3 regions of the Lysinibacillus sp. BSL11 genome follow, and region 2 is predicted to be linked to each of the others. Evidence: predicted binding sites of a transcription regulator. Region 2 holds the regulator's gene; each other region holds the start of a gene.
What was found. The regulator LexA, encoded in region 2, represses DNA repair genes until DNA is damaged. The targets are predictions, from matches to a motif close to CGAACATATGTTCG.
Positions count from the first base shown of each region.

Region 1: the regulator LexA is predicted to act here: its motif matches at 2,840-2,853, upstream of parE (DNA topoisomerase IV subunit B).
Region 3: the regulator LexA is predicted to act here: its motif matches at 2,786-2,799, upstream of RCJ95_RS01990 (carbohydrate kinase).

Region 1 is NZ_JAVGCX010000007.1:19,701-25,198, reverse strand. It holds gene RCJ95_RS09530 (spore germination protein) at 1-1,213, opposite strand, end outside; gene RCJ95_RS09525 (HesB/YadR/YfhF family protein) at 1,401-1,691, opposite strand; gene plsY (glycerol-3-phosphate 1-O-acyltransferase PlsY) at 1,711-2,313, opposite strand; gene parE (DNA topoisomerase IV subunit B) at 2,874-4,850, shown strand; gene parC (DNA topoisomerase IV subunit A) at 4,847-5,498, shown strand, end outside.
Region 2 is NZ_JAVGCX010000002.1:275,894-281,391, reverse strand. It holds gene RCJ95_RS04110 (hypothetical protein) at 1-309, shown strand, start outside; gene RCJ95_RS04105 (prepilin peptidase) at 375-1,127, shown strand; gene RCJ95_RS04100 (gamma-glutamyl-gamma-aminobutyrate hydrolase family protein) at 1,161-1,883, shown strand; gene lexA (transcriptional repressor LexA) at 1,991-2,608, opposite strand; gene yneA (cell division suppressor protein YneA) at 2,775-3,089, shown strand; gene RCJ95_RS04085 (YneB family resolvase-like protein) at 3,086-3,751, shown strand; gene def (peptide deformylase) at 3,781-4,356, opposite strand; gene RCJ95_RS04075 (helix-turn-helix transcriptional regulator) at 4,349-4,540, opposite strand; gene RCJ95_RS04070 (DJ-1/PfpI family protein) at 5,161-5,498, opposite strand, start outside.
Region 3 is NZ_JAVGCX010000001.1:391,036-396,533, reverse strand. It holds gene recJ (single-stranded-DNA-specific exonuclease RecJ) at 1-236, shown strand, start outside; gene RCJ95_RS02005 (adenine phosphoribosyltransferase) at 272-784, shown strand; gene RCJ95_RS02000 (MarR family winged helix-turn-helix transcriptional regulator) at 824-1,282, opposite strand; gene RCJ95_RS01995 (MFS transporter) at 1,467-2,717, shown strand; gene RCJ95_RS01990 (carbohydrate kinase) at 2,832-3,923, shown strand; gene RCJ95_RS01985 (pseudouridine-5'-phosphate glycosidase) at 3,928-4,842, shown strand; gene RCJ95_RS01980 (RelA/SpoT family protein) at 5,048-5,498, shown strand, end outside.

The sequences.
Region 1 (5,498 bases), on a different contig from region 2:
TGATTACCATTACAGCGGAAACGACCCCTGCATCAACTGCTGCCTGACCAATAACTAAAGTACCTACAATGGATACCGCAGGACCGATTGTTCGAGGCATACGAAGTCCAGCTTCCCTTAAGACCTCAAAGGCAACCTCCATAATAAGCGCTTCTACCACTGCAGGAAAGGGTACGCCCTCCCTTTGTGAAGCGATGCTAATTAACATGGGTGTTGGTAGCATTTCTTGGTGGAAGGTAGTAATCGCTACATACAAGGATGGTGCTACTAATGCTAGACTGATACCAAAGAAACGCAATATACGTACAAGTGAGCTAATCATCCAATGCTGATAATAATCTTCTGCTGATTGTAAAAAGGATGTAAATAGCGCTGGTACGACTAAGACAAAAGGTGTGCCATCAACTAGAATCGCCACTTTGCCATCTAATAATTCACCTGCGATGACATCAGGACGTTCGGAGTTATAGACGGTTGGAAACATAGAGTTTTTTGAGTCTTGAATAAAATCCTCAATATAGCCACTTTCCAAAATGCCATCAATATTGATACGATCTAATCGAGCCAATACCTCTGCGACGATTTTGTCACTGGCGATGCCATTTATATACATCACCGCTACATCTGTTTGTGTCACATCTCCAATTACACGGGACTTAATCCAGAGATTCGGACTTTTTATTTTGCGACGAATGAGCGCTGTATTCGTACGCAAGGTTTCCGTAAAGGATTCCCTCGGTCCGCGAATAACGGATTCCGTCGATGGCTCTGTGACAGCTCGATCCTTGGCACTTCTTGTACTTGTCACAATCCCCTCAGCAAAGCCATCTAATAAAATAACCGTTTCACCATTGAGAATAGCATTGTAGAGTGTTGTGAAATGCTCGATATTCGTGACATCGCCTACTGTTAAATAGGAATTCCGAACATATTGGTTAATTGTTGTTATTTCAATATCTTGTTCTTCTTCAATATTTGCCATCAGTTTATCGATAACAGAATCAGAAATAGTCGTTTTATCCGATAAGCCATCAATGGAAATTATGGCGAGGCTATGGGGGGCAGTCTCTCCAATCGCAATTTCCCGTATGATAATATCATTACTATGCCCTAGTGACTGTTGAATGATTTTTATATTTTTAGATAGGGAAGTATACAATAAATCGTTCGTTGTATGGGATGGGGAGGTCTCGTTATGGTTAGACATGGACATGTGTTTTCCTCCTCAATTGGTCGTTCATTACCTTTAGAATGGACAATTTTTTTGAGAGATAAACGAAAGAGATATGAAAAATCTAGCTATTTGTGGCAATATCAAATCCCTTGCGACTTTTGTGTGTCTTGTTTTGGAATAAATAAAAAACAGTCTGTCCTTTCATCTATTGAAAGGACAGACTGCTTTATGTACGATAGTCGTATTGTAATTCATCTTTACTTGTATCAACATCAACATGTAAATTGTGATCGTTAAAGAACCAAAGATCTTTCTCATCAATATAATAGATAACACCATCAATTTCTGTCTGCACACCTATGGCAATAGGTTCCTCACGTGTCATGCCTAGTGAAAAGCCTTCATGAAACGGACTTGAGCCACCATAACGTGCATAAAAACGGATTGTATCACCAGGTTCAACTTCCATTTCATGTTTGAACCATTGTAGGGCTTCATCTGTCAATGCAATATTCATTTCAAATGCTCCTCTCTTCCTACAGCCATTTTACCTTTGGTTCGGTGCCGTTTTTAATACGAGCAATATTGGCACGGTGACGATAAATAATAAAGGTAAATAAAAAGGCTACCAAGATGCCTAATGCAAAGTCACCTGTTATAAAATAATAAACGATTGCATAGATAAGCGCTACTAAAGCGGCTATCATTGATGTTAAGCTGACGATTTTTGTGATTTTTAATGTCACAATAAAGGTAATAAATAGTAGGACAAAGAGTGGCCAAGAATAGCCTAATAATACACCCGCTGACGTTGCCACAGCTTTCCCACCACGGAAGTTGGCGAAGATTGGGAACATATGACCGATTACGGCGACAAGCCCCAGTAATAAAGGGTGGAGTGTAGTATCAGAGAAAACGGGAAGTGTCACGAGTAAGACAGCGGCAGTCCCTTTTAAGACATCCATTATCGTAACAATAATACCAGCCTTTTTCCCTAATGTTCTAAAAGTATTGGTTGCACCAAGATTACCGCTCCCGTGTTCACGAATATCGGTATTATAAAAAATTTTGCCTATCCATAATCCAGAAGGTATAGAGCCGATTAGATAAGCACATAAAATAATAAGTCCATTGATCATAGTTGGACTCCTTTCATTCATAGTCCATCACTTGGTACTAATAGTTTGTAACAAGTATTTTACACTTTTTCTTGCTAATCTACAATGTTAGAAGGAGATTTCATCCGAAGTCTTGAATCAATACAAAAGAGAATCTATTAGCGAGGACTTGGCTTTTAGACATAAATTTGTAGGAAGCGCTAAAACCTTTATAAAAATATAGGCAAAATGGCAATTTTGTCAATCGCTCATTCCTTTGGTAGAATAGAAGTCTAACTTTATCCTGTTTAATCGCAAGGCACGAGGTAGTGTGCTTCTATTTGCAAGCATCACAACTATATTTTGCAACTTAGTAGGCTTCAATGCGTCAAATGATGATGGAAGCTAGAAGCAGTCTGTCTTGCTCAAATACCAATTTTAAGCAACTGTTGAAGATGTTTACTATTGATAAAAATAATCAAAACTGTGAGCAAATTTTAAAATTTTATTGGACCTGTCGCTAGCTATTGACAGGAAATGCTATTATTATTAGGATGAGAACATAAATAGAACATGTGTTTGTTTTTTGGAGGGGAATTTTTTTGACGAATAAACAGTCACCTAGCGTCTATAATGATGACGCTATACAAGTATTAGAAGGATTAGAAGCGGTACGCAAACGACCTGGCATGTATATCGGTTCGACGGATGGCCGTGGACTTCATCACCTTGTGTATGAAATCGTAGATAATGCGGTAGATGAAGCACTGGCTGGCTTTGGATCTCATATTATTGTCACAATTCATAAAGATCAAAGTATGAGTGTGCGCGACTTTGGACGTGGGATGCCAACCGGTATGCATAAAATGGGCAAACCGACACCAGAAATTATTTTTACTGTGTTACACGCTGGTGGCAAATTTGGTCAAGGTGGCTATAAAACAAGTGGAGGTTTACATGGTGTTGGTTCTTCCGTTGTGAATGCGCTCTCAACATTTTTAGAGGTGACAATTCATCGCGATGGTAAAAAGTATCGTCAACGCTTTGAGCATGGAGGACAGCCTGTCACAACACTTGAAAATATTGGGCAGACCAAGCAGACAGGAACGCTTGTTCATTTCCTACCAGATGAAACAATTTTCTCTGTCACAAAATTCAATTATGATACGTTAGCAGAACGATTACGCGAATCAGCCTTTTTATTAAAGGGCTTAAAAATTGAATTAATTGATGAGCGCGAGGAGGGCAAGAGCGATGTGTTCTTTTATGAGAATGGCATCGAGGCTTTCGTTGCGTATTTGAATGAGGAAAAAGATGTCCTTCATCCAGTAAAATATGTAGAAGGCGTACAGGATGAAATCGAAGTAGAGTTCGCTTTCCAGTATAACGATGGTTATTCAGAAACGATTTTATCATTCGTTAATAATGTCCGTACACGTGATGGTGGTACACATGAAACGGGTGCAAAGGCAGCATTGACACGTGTCTTTAATGAATATGCAAGAAAAATTGGCTTGTTAAAGGACAAGGATAAAAACCTTGAGGGGACAGATATTCGTGAGGGCTTAGCAGCGATCGTGTCTGTTCGTATTCCAGAGCATTTACTGCAATTTGAAGGACAAACAAAGGGCAAGCTTGGGACAAGTGAGGCTCGTTCTGCTGTGGATAGCGTAGTGTCTGAGCAAATTTTGTATGTGCTAGAGGAAAATGCAGAGTTATCAGCTTCTCTTGTTCGTAAAGCGATTCGAGCGCAGCAAGTGCGTGAAGCAGCTCGTAAAGCGCGTGAGGATGCACGAAATGGCAAGAAAAACAAAAAGGGTAGTACGATTCTATCTGGAAAATTAACGCCAGCTCAGTCACGTAATGCAGCAAAAAATGAGCTGTATTTAGTCGAGGGTGATTCTGCGGGTGGCTCTGCTAAACAAGGTCGTGACCGTACATTCCAAGCGATTCTGCCATTGCGCGGGAAAGTAATCAACACAGAAAAAGCCAAACTACAAGATATTATGAAAAACGAAGAAATTTCGACGATTATCCATGCGATTGGAGCAGGTGTTGGTACGGATTTTGCGGTGGAGGATTCTGCCTACGATAAAGTAGTCATCATGACCGATGCGGATACGGACGGGGCACATATTCAAGTCTTGCTATTAACATTCTTCTACCGTTATATGCGTCCACTTATTGAGTCTGGGAAGGTCTATATCGCACTACCGCCGCTTTATAAAGTCTCAAAAGGTACTGGAAAAAAAGAAATCATTGAATATGCTTGGACAGAAAGCGATTTACAAAAGGCCATCAAAAAGGTTGGCAAGGGTTACATATTACAGCGCTATAAAGGTCTTGGCGAGATGAATGCAGACCAACTATGGGACACAACGATGAACCCTGAAACACGGACATTGATTCGTGTCACAATCGAGGATGGTGCACGTGCGGAGAGACGTGTCACGACGTTAATGGGCGATAAGGTAGAACCACGTCGTAAATGGATCGAAGCCAATGTAGACTTCGGTATGGAGGATGATTCTAACATTCTAGAGAATGAATTCATCCAACAAGAGGAGGACCAAGCATGAGTAGTACAGAAAAGTTCCAAGATTTACCGTTAGAAGAAGTGATGGGTGACCGTTTTGGTCGCTATAGTAAATATATTATTCAAGACCGCGCGTTGCCTGATGCACGTGACGGTCTTAAACCAGTACAGCGCCGTATTCTATATGCGATGTTTACGGAGGGCAACACACATGATAAACCGTTCCGTAAATCCGCAAAAACAGTGGGTAACGTAATTGGTAACTATCATCCGCACGGCGATAGCTCTGTGTATGAAGCGATGGTACGGATGAGTCAGGACTGGAAGGCACGTCATATGCTCATTGAGATGCACGGGAACAATGGGTCAGTCGATGGCGATCCTCCAGCTGCGATGCGTTATACAGAGGCAAGACTATCTGCTATTGCTGCTGAAATGCTACGAGATATTGGCAAGAAAACGGTCGAGTTTGTACCAAACTTTGATGATCAGGATATGGAGCCAACTGTTTTACCAGCACGTTTTCCTAACCTTTTAGTCAACGGCTCTACAGGGATTTCCGCTGGCTATGCGACAGATATTCCGCCACATGCCTTAGATGAAGTACTGGATGCTGTGTTGATGCGCTTAGACAAGCCTAATGTTACTGTAGATGAATTGATGACAGTGATGAAAGGGCCTGATTTCCCAA
Region 2 (5,498 bases):
GAGCAGGCTGAAGCAGAGGTCAATGGTGATCAGGAGAACAAGGAGAGTACTACACCGATTGCCTCTCTTTCGGAGGACTCTTTACCAGCTAATTTAAAGCTTATTACTTTTATATTAGAGGTGGGTGCGCTTGATTTTAATTCTCTTGAAAGCTTTTTACAGGAGGTTGAACAATTAGAGCGTGTCATGAAAACCGATAAGATTGAATTTAAATTGCCTGGAGAGCAGGCACAGCTTGAGAAAGATGCAGATCTTACGTTAAAGGCAACAGTGCAAGTGACGACGTTCTATTACGAAGAACAACAATAACTTTATTTTATAGGCGCGCCATACTTCATTTGTATGGGCGCCTATTGGTTTAGGAGGACATGAAATTGGAAATGGCTTATACGATCTTTATTTTTTTATTTGGACTTGTCTTTGGGTCTTTTTATAATGTAGTTGGCTTACGTGTACCACAGAAGGAGTCGATTGTACATCCTCCTTCACATTGTCCGAAATGTCAGAGACGACTAACGGCGCTTGATTTAGTACCAGTTTTGTCATATGTATTTTTAGGAGGAAAATGTCGGGGTTGTGGCAATAAAATTTCTTGGGTTTACCCAGTCATAGAATTAATGACAGGTGTATTATTTGCCTTTGCTTATTGGCAGCTAGGCTGGGGCATAGAATTGATAGTAGCGTTCCTTTTTATCTCCTTATTAGTTATTATCGTTGTGTCAGATTTGGCCTATATGCTAATTCCTGATAAGGTGTTAGTATTCTTTTTACCTGTGCTAGCTATTGGACGAGTGCTGTCACCAATAACACCGTGGTGGGACTCTCTTGTGGGTGCTGTGGTTGGTTTTGGCATATTATATATCATTGCTGTGCTATCGAACGGTGGCATGGGTGGAGGCGATATTAAATTATTCTTTTTAATTGGTCTCGTTCTGGGTACGGTTGATACACTGTTAACACTATTTTTAGCAGCAGTTATTGGTATGATTGTTGGGATTACCATGTTATCGAAAAACAAACAGGGGAGAAAAACACCCATTCCGTTTGGGCCATCTATTGCATTGGCCGCAGTTATTGTTTATTTCTATGGCGATCTATTAATCAATTGGTATATAAGCTTTTGGTAATTGTTCAATTTTCAGGAATGTGGAGGGAAGCAAGTGAAACCGATTATTGGTATTACAGCCTTTGTTGAGGATGATTTATCCTCTCGATTAAATGTGGCTTACAGCAAAAGCATCATTGAAGCTGGTGGAATTCCATTGATTATTCCAATTGGGGTAGAAGAAGAGGCAGCACAGATTTTAGCCCTTACAGACGGATTATTATTATCTGGTGGTCATGATGTGCACCCATTTCTATTCGGGGCTGAGCCTTCATTAAAGCTTGGAAAAATTCATCCAGCGCGAGATACGATTGAGTTAGCATTAATTGAAGCCGCATTCCAACGGAAAATGCCTATTTTCGGGATTTGTCGAGGAATTCAAATACTAAATGTTGCTTTAGGTGGTACTTTATATCAGGATATTGATAGTGATCATTTTAGCACTAAATTACTTCAACATATGCAGCAATCAGGTCGAGCTGTAGCTACCCATTCTGTTCAGGTTATTGCTGACAATCTATTAGCGACTATCGTTGAACAAGAGAAAATAGCAGTGAATTCATTTCATCATCAAGCGGTGAATGTTTTAGCAGAAAAATTAAAAGTAGCGGCAAAATCTAACGACGGTATTATCGAAGCGGTAGTTCATGAGGAGATGCCATTTTGCTTGGCTGTTCAGTGGCATCCTGAGGAACTAGCCATAGCAGGAGATGAGGGTGCGCAAAAGCTATTTTCAGCCTTTGTGGAAGCGAGCTTAAAATTTAAGAAGGAAGCTTAGAAGAGGCATTGTACAAAGAATCCAATCGTATGTGGATTCTTTTTTTGCGTAAAAAAGAGGATACATGCTCTTAGAAGGAACATAATCCTCAAAACCTGCTTTAATCGTTAATGTACACGTCTGTAAAGACCTACAACTTGTCCTAAAATAGAAACTTGATCGACAATAATAGGTTCCATAGAAGAATTTTCAGGCTGTAAACGGAAATGGTTTTTCTCTTTAAAGAAACGTTTTACAGTTGCTTCATCTTCAGCTGTCATAGCTACAACAATATCCCCATTATTAGCTGTTGCCTTTTGTTTTACAATGACTAAATCTCCATCTAAAATCCCAGCTTCAATCATTGATTCTCCCATAATTTCTAGCATGAACAATTGATCTTCACTTGTGCCGTACGTATCGGGTAATGGGAAGTATTCTTCAATGTTTTCAATTGCTGTAATTGGAGAACCAGCTGTAACCTTCCCGACAAGTGGAACATGGATCACCTGTTGCTTTTGGATGGATTCTTCAGGCTCTAAAATTTCAATTGCGCGTGGCTTTGTTGGATCTCGACGAATAAAGCCTTTTTGTTCTAATCGAGCTAAATGTCCATGAACAGTTGAACTGGAAGCAAGTCCAACTGCTTCACCAATTTCGCGTACTGATGGTGGATATCCTTTAGCTCGTACCTCTTCCTTAATGAAAGCTAAAATGTCCTCTTGTCTTTTCGAAACTTTTTTCATGAGTGCTCACCTCTTTTTTCTAAAATCATTCTTCTTATTTGATAGTATAACAGAATGCGAACATGTATGCAAACATAGGTTCGAAAAGTGTTTGACAAAAACGTTTGTTCGCTTTATTATGGGAACATACATTCCGAACAAACATTCTTAAAAAGGGGTAATGATTATGACATGGTTGAAGAAAAACACACATATCTCAATTTTAATAGGAGCTTGTTTATTATTTGCAGCATACCTTTACATTACTGATCCAGGAAAAGTTAGTTACGCAGAAATTCAAATCGAACATGGGGATAGCTTGTGGTCGTTAGCCGAGCAATATCGTGGTAAAATGAGTACTGATGATTGGATAAAGCTTGTAAAAACTGAAAATGAACTAGCAGATATTAAAATTGTAGCAGGAAAATCTCTAGTTATTCCTGTAGTGAGTGATCAAGCCAGTCCCATCAATACTATCGAAATTGCGAGAAATGAACAATGATAAATAATCAACTATCGGCTGTTGTCTATTGTCGCGTAAGTACCGAAAAAGAAACACAAAGCTCCTCATTAGAGCGCCAACAGGAAGAGTTGCTGCGCTATGCTACAGAGCAAGGCTATGCGGTGAAGGGCGTGTTCAAAGATCAACATAGTGGCTATGATGTAGAACGTGAAGGCTTACTAGAAATGCTTGATTTTATAAAAGATAAGAACATTAATGCTCTTTTTGTCCAAGATGAAACTCGTTTAGGACGAGGCAATGCAAGGATGGCTGTATTACATTTATTACAAAAGTCAGCAACTGACGTTTTTTCTATGCGTGATGCAGGCCCAGTCCAATTAAATGAAATGGATACGATGCTGCTTGAAATTTTAGCGATTGTAGAGGAATATCAGCGTAGAATTCATAATGCTAAAATTCGACGAGGTATGCGACGTGCTGTAGAAAACGGTTATCGTCCAGAAAATAATTTATCGAACCGAGGTAATCCGCAGGGGCAGGAGCGTAAAGATCTACCTGTAGAGGAAATTGTAAAGCTACGCAAACGTGGATTTACCTTTGAAGAAATTTCTATAACGCTTAGAGGGTTAGGCTTTGAGGTAAGTAAGGCGACTGTACATCGTCGTTTCCAAGAGCACCAAGAAAGATTAGCAGGAAAATAATATTCCTGCTAATTTTTTTCTGTAAAAAACTACTGAAGGGAAGAAAAGCTTTCGATGATAACATGACTAGGCAGTTGGAAAGGGTGCTCTTTATTTATTCGATCATAAAACATGATGCCATTTAAATGATCGATTTCATGCTGTACAACGATGGCCCCATAGCCCTGTAACTGTACAATGATTTCATGTCCATCGATGTCATAAGCTTTGACTTTAATTCTCTCATATCTCGGTACAAAACCAGGAACAGGTCGATTTACAGATAGACAGCCTTCTCCCTCCGGTAGATAAATCATATTGATGGAATGACTTATTATTTTAGGGTTAAAGAGCATCATTTCTTGGTCATCAAAGAGTACAGCAAACATTCGTTTATCTACGCCAATTTGATTAGCAGAGAGTCCACTTCCAGGGCGAAGCTTATATTTTTTTGCTAGCGTTGGATTTTGGCTATTTTTCAGATATTGTAGCATGGCTAGGAGGGTATTTCGATCCTCAGTGGTCACTGGTATCGACACTTCTTGAGTTTGTTTTCTTAAAATTGCCGAGTGTTCTTTCACGAAGTCCTTCATTGTAATCATATAATTTGGGTGAAATTTAGTCATAAATAAACACCTCATCAATACGGCTATTAAGAACCTTAGCAATCTTAAAAGCTAATTCAAGAGTCGGATCATATTTATCATTTTCAATGCTATTAATCGTCTGTCTCACAACTCCACATTCTTTTGCAAGTGCAGCTTGTGTAATGCCTAATTTTTTTCTTAAAATTTTGATGATGTTCTTCAGAATTATCCCTCCATTTTGTCCAAAGTATTAGACATATACAATGGATGTCCAATTAATTGGACATTTCTTAGTGAAAAACAAAACAGTCAATTAAAGGGTAGAAATGGATTTCCGTTGCAGGCTACTTGCTTTCCTGTTGGCGAGCACTAAATCGCTTCCTCCGCTACCGCTCCGTTTAGAGTTTCGCCTGTTTCGCTATCCCACGGGAGTTAAGTAGCCCTCCACTCCAATCCATAAATATTTATCTTTTTTAGCAAATGTTTTCAGATAAAGTAAAGGTGTTCACTACTCTTTATAGAGGGGGAGACACGCATCACTTTTCCACATTGAAAATAAAAATCCCATCCCCCTAAGAATACAGATATTGGACTATTTGATTGCTCTGCTAGTATGAAGTAAAGACATTTTGCAGAATGGTTGATTGGAGAGGAGCCAGCGTCACAGATGAGACCCTTGAGCGAACGAAAGTGAGTAAAGCTGCTCTTCACCCTGGAAAGGACACTGGCGGAACGGAAAACACCGTTCGCCTTGTTAAAAGGTCTCATTCTACTAATGACATCATCTTTTTTCAACCACATGAAATGTCCGATTAATTGGACATTTGGGTTTTAGATCCTCACTTAATACCAATTTTCATCAAAATTTAGTTTTAACGCATGCCCGAAACAAATACCGAAAGGAATAAAACCTCTTCCTCTTGCTGTAATGATATTGCCATCTTGTACCACTAGTTCATCTGAATAGTTGTGAAGCTCAAAGCACCCTAACTGCTTCATGCCATCTAAAGGTAGTCCTACTGTATATTTTTTGTTTTTTAAGACACCTGCTTTTGCTAATAGGTAAGGGGAGCTAGAAATACTTGCAATCATTCCTCCTTTTGCAGATAGATGACGAATGAAATCTAGTAAGCTCTCTTCAAGTTGTAATGTAGAAATATCCATACAGCCTGATAATAGTA
Region 3 (5,498 bases), on a different contig from region 2:
CGAAGCATACGGGGTGGCCATTAGATACATTAAAATTTATGACACAGGTGTTTTTTGAGCTTGATTTTGTTAAAATGGAGTGTGGACTGACGACTGTCAACGTGAATGCTCCAAAACAAGCACTAACAGAGGCACCGTCTTACAAACAACGTTCAGAACAGATTGAAATGGAGCAAAAGCTTGTTTATGCTCCTTATATAGAATTAAAACATTGGTTTGATGAACGATTAACATAAACGGACGTATAACGTTTCGTAGGAGGAGCAAGAACATGGATTTAAAGCAATACGTTACAACGGTTGAAAACTGGCCAAAAGAAGGCATTACTTTCAGAGATATTACGACAATTATGGATAATGGGCCTGCCTACAAATATGCAACAGATCAAATTGTAGAATATGCTAAAGAAGTAGGCGCAGAAATTGTAGTTGGACCTGAAGCTCGTGGGTTTATTATCGGTTGCCCAGTAGCTTATGCACTTGAAATTGGCTTTGCACCTGTTCGTAAACCAGGTAAATTACCGCGAGAGGTTATTAGTGCCGACTATGGTTTAGAGTATGGAAAAGATACATTAACAATGCATCACGATGCGATTAAGCCTGGTCAAAAGGTGTTAATCTGTGATGATTTACTAGCAACTGGGGGAACAGTTGAAGCAACAGTGCGTTTAGTAGAACAATTAGGTGGTCAGGTAGTAGGCTGCGCATTCCTAATCGAACTTCAAGAATTAAATGGTCGCGAAAAGCTTGGCGATTTAAATATTAAAACACTTATTCAATATTAAGATCATTGCAAAAAGCGCCCTACACTGTAGGCGCTTTTTTTATACTTCGTCATAGGCTTGAATAATTTTTTGCATTGTTCGCAATGTATCGTAGAAATCTGCGTATTTTTCGGTTCCAATATCCTCGATAATTCTATCTTGAATGCCTTGCCAAATAGGTGCGGCTTCATGCAACTTTTCTAATCCTTTTTCAGTGAGCGTAATTTTTTTTGTGCGAGCATCATTTGTATCTCGTTTTAATTCAACATAGCCATGTTGCTTTAATAGATTAATATTACGTGTTACAGTGGTTTGATCGAGTTGCAAAATTTCACCTAAACGGCTGATTGAGACAGCTTGTTGAAGGTCGATATGAGCAAGCATCGAATATTGTGTAACCTTTAAACCAGTAGGCTGTAGCAATTTATCATATAATTGCGTGACAACCCTTGTTTTTTTTCTAAGGTTTGCACAAACACAAATTTGTGTATAATCAATATCTTTAAGTTGTTTCTTCATCGACAGTACTCCTTTAAGGGGATTCTACTAACTATAAGTATACACCCAATAACTAGAAATTCCTTCTTGACAGCTTTATGAACGATTACTATGATTATACATGTATATACATATAAATGAAATAAGCAGACTTAAACATGTATATACATGTTTTGTAGTCTATCAAAGAAAAGAAGGTGTTGAGGTGAAGCGTGTTCATTATAGTTGGTTTATTTTAATCGTCACATTTTTCTCGATAATTGTCGCAGGGATTACGATGTCATCATCTGGCGTGTTTATCGAACCTCTTGAAAAAGAATTTCACTGGGATCGTTCAACTATTGCATTAGCTTTTGCTGTAAGTTTGTTTTTATATGGCATATCTGGACCATTTATGGCTGCGTTGCTTGAAGTTATAGGCTTAAAGAAAATGATGCTAGGTGCCATGGCAACTTTAGTATTAGGAATGACTTTAACATTTTTGATGAGTGAATCCTGGCAGCTAATCGTTATTTGGGGTGGCATTATTGGTCTTGGGGCAAGTCTTTTTTTAACTGTCCTTAGCCCATATGTGGCGAATCATTGGTTTGTAAAACGTAGAGGGTTAGCGGTTGGTATTTTAACGGCAAGTACAGCCACGGGCCAGTTAATTTTATTACCAGTTCTAGCTATCATTATTGAACACTATTCTTGGCGATGGGCCATCACATTAATGCTACTCCTTAGTATCATAATGCTTTTCATGATTGCACTTTTTATAAGAAATAGACCTCAGGATATAGGATTAACTCCTTATGGACAAGAGGAGGCTATAGAGGAACAACCAATACAGCAAAAGAAGAATCCAATAGCTATGGCTTTTAAAGGTTTATTTGAGGCGATTAAGGTTAAAGCATTTTGGCTCTTAGCAGGTAGCTTTTTTATTTGTGGGCTATCGACAAGCGGATTAATTGGTACTCATTTTGTTTCTTATTGTATTAGCTTTGGCGTTCCTTTAGTCACTGCCGCATCATTCCTTTCTTTTATGGGCATTTTTAATTTATTAGGTACAACTGCGTCTGGCTGGTTATCTGATCGCTTCGATAATCGGTGGTTATTGTTTTGGTATTACCTGTTAAGAGGCGCATCTCTATTATTGCTTCCCTACGCACTCGCACAAGGATCATTTGTTTTATTAACGATTTTCACGATCTTTTACGGACTAGATTGGATTGCTACAGTGCCACCAACCATCAGTATGACACGACAAATTTTTGGTATGCAAAAAAGCAGTATTATCTACGGCTGGATATTTGCTTCACATCAAGCAGGAGCGGCGGTTGCTGCGTATGGTGGAGGGCTAATTTATAAACTTTTTAACTCTTATACATGGGCTTTTTTCCTTGCAGGAATGTTTTGTGCAATGGCCAGCTTATTCGTTATCATTGTTAAAAAACAAACACCTCAGCCAGCATAAACAAATATAAGTTGAACCTCGGTAAGATGAGGTTCAACTTTTTTAATAAAGAATCTTTTGACATAGCACAAACAAAAGTTTATAATATAAACAAATATAATAAAAGGTGATGCTATGAATGAAAGAGAACAGGCGGTGCTTGCTTTAATTCGCCAGAATCCGTTTATGTCTCAGCAAGAAATGGCAGATGCAATGAATCTGTCGCGTCCTGTGCTTGCTAATTTAGTGTCTAGTTTAACGAAGCAAGGAAAAATTGTAGGTCGTGCTTATATATTACCCGAAGAAAATGAAATTATTTGCATCGGTGGAGCTAATTTAGACCGCAAATTCCATGTCAAGGGCAATGTTCAATTTGGAACATCTAACCCAGCCAGTTCTTCCTTTAGTGTAGGTGGTGTTGGTCGAAATATTGCTGAAAACTTAGGCAGATTAAACCACCAAGTGACGTTACTGACAACGGCAGGTAAGGATGCTGATTGGCAAGTGATCCAAGAGGCTTCGGAATCCTTTATGAATCTACGTTATGTAGAGCAGCTTGCAGAGGCTACTACAGGCTCTTATACTGCCATCATGGATGAACAAGGTGAGCTAGCACTAGCTGTAGCAAATATGGAGGTTTACGACCTTCTGTTACCTACCTTGTTGAAAAAACATGAAACAATGCTTGTAAACGCGGGCTGTTTTATTTTGGATTTAAACTGCCCAAAAGAAACAGTAGCGTATATCCAGCAAGTAGCCATTGCTCGTGATATTCCACTTGTCATTGTGCCAGTATCTTCGCCCAAAATGAATCGACTACCTGAAACATTACAAGGCGTAACTTGGTTTATTTGTAACACAGATGAAGCGGAAACGATTGTTGGACATAAAATTGAAAACGCTACCCATTATGAAAAAGCTTTACAACAGCTCCTACAATTAGGTGCGGAGCATGTCATTATCACGGCTGGCAGCAAGGGCGTTTATGCAGAGTCTACAACGATTGCCCCTCGTCATTTTGCCGCTAAAGTAATTGACAAAATTGAAGATGTGACAGGAGCAGGAGATGCCTTTGTCAGCGCTGTCATACACAGTTGGCTGACTGGACAATCTTTTGAGACATGTATTGATGCTGGATTAACCAATGCAAAAAATACATTGGCATCTCCTTATACAGTAAGACCTGAATTATCAGTAGATTTGTTGAAAAATGAAATGGAGGAATAACAACATGAAAGATTTCATCGTATTATCAGAAGAAGTAAAAGCAGGACAAGCAAAAGGTCTACCAATCGTTGCATTAGAATCAACAATTATTTCACACGGTATGCCATACCCACAAAACGTGCAAACTGCGCGTGAAGTTGAGCAAATTATTCGCGATAATGGTGCAGTCCCAGCAACAATTGCATTAATTGATGGAAAAATTAAAATTGGTCTATCAGATGAAGAGCTTGAAATGTTCGGTAATGCTCAAGGTGTTGCAAAAGCTTCACGTCGTGACTTAGGCTACTTACTAGCAACGAAAAAATTAGGTGCTACAACAGTTGCAGCGACAATGATCTGTGCAGAGCTTGCCGGTATTGAAATCTTTGTTACAGGTGGTATTGGTGGTGTACACCGTGGTGCGGAAACAACAATGGATGTCTCTGCTGATTTAGAAGAATTAGCACAAACAAATGTTGCCGTTATCTGTGCGGGTGCAAAATCTATTTTAGACATCGGTCTTACATTAGAATATCTTGAAACAAAAGGTGTGCCAGTGGTTGGTTATGGTACGAATGAATTGCCAGCATTCTACACACGTCAAAGTGGATTTGATGTAAACTTCCAATTAGATACGCCAGAAGAAATTGCAGCAATGCTATCTGCGAAATGGCAATTAGGCTTAAAAGGTGGCGCTGTCATCGCAAATCCAATTCCTGAGGCGGAAGCATTAGAGCATGCATTTATTACAAACATTATTGAAAAAGCTTTAGTTGAAGCAGAAGAGAATGGCATTCAAGGTAAAAACGTTACACCATTCTTACTTGGCAAAGTTAAAGAATTAACAGAAGGTAAAAGTCTTGATGCCAACATTGCATTAGTGAAAAACAATGCAGTAGTCGGCGCGAAAATTGCTGTAGCTTACAATCAATTACATTAATCAATTTGTCGAAACAAGGACTCTTTGTGACGTGAAGTCGCAGAGGGTCTTTTTTATTAAAAAGAAGAATATTTTTTCCATTTTTCGAACTGTTCACGAGATTAACTAAACTAAATGATACAGTCTCTTTACAATAGACCACTATATTTTATACAATAAAGTTTATATCTAATCTGAAAAATTTGACGAGCAAGGTGGACATGTTATGGCGAAAGAGCAAATTTTGACTCCTGAGGACGTTTTTGAGTTAGTCAAATCCTACATGAATGATGAAAATGTCGCATTCGTGAAAAAAGCATATGAATTAGCAAGGGATGCCCATATTGAGCAATTCCGTAGCTCAGGTGAACCGTATATTATTCACCCAGTACAAGTAGCAGGTATTCTAGCTGAATTACAAATGGACCCAGAAACTGTAGCGGCAGGTTTTTTACATGATGTTGTCGAAGATACGGATTTTACACGGGATGATTTGGTACGTGAATTTGGCGAAGAGGTAGCCGTGCTTGTTGATGGTGTTACCAAGCTAGGGAAAATTAAATATTTATCAAAAGAGGCGCAGCAGGCAGAAAATCATCGGAAAATGTTTGTGGCTATGGCGCAAGATATTCGTGTCATCCTCATTAAGCTAGCAGACCGTCTTCATAATATGCGTA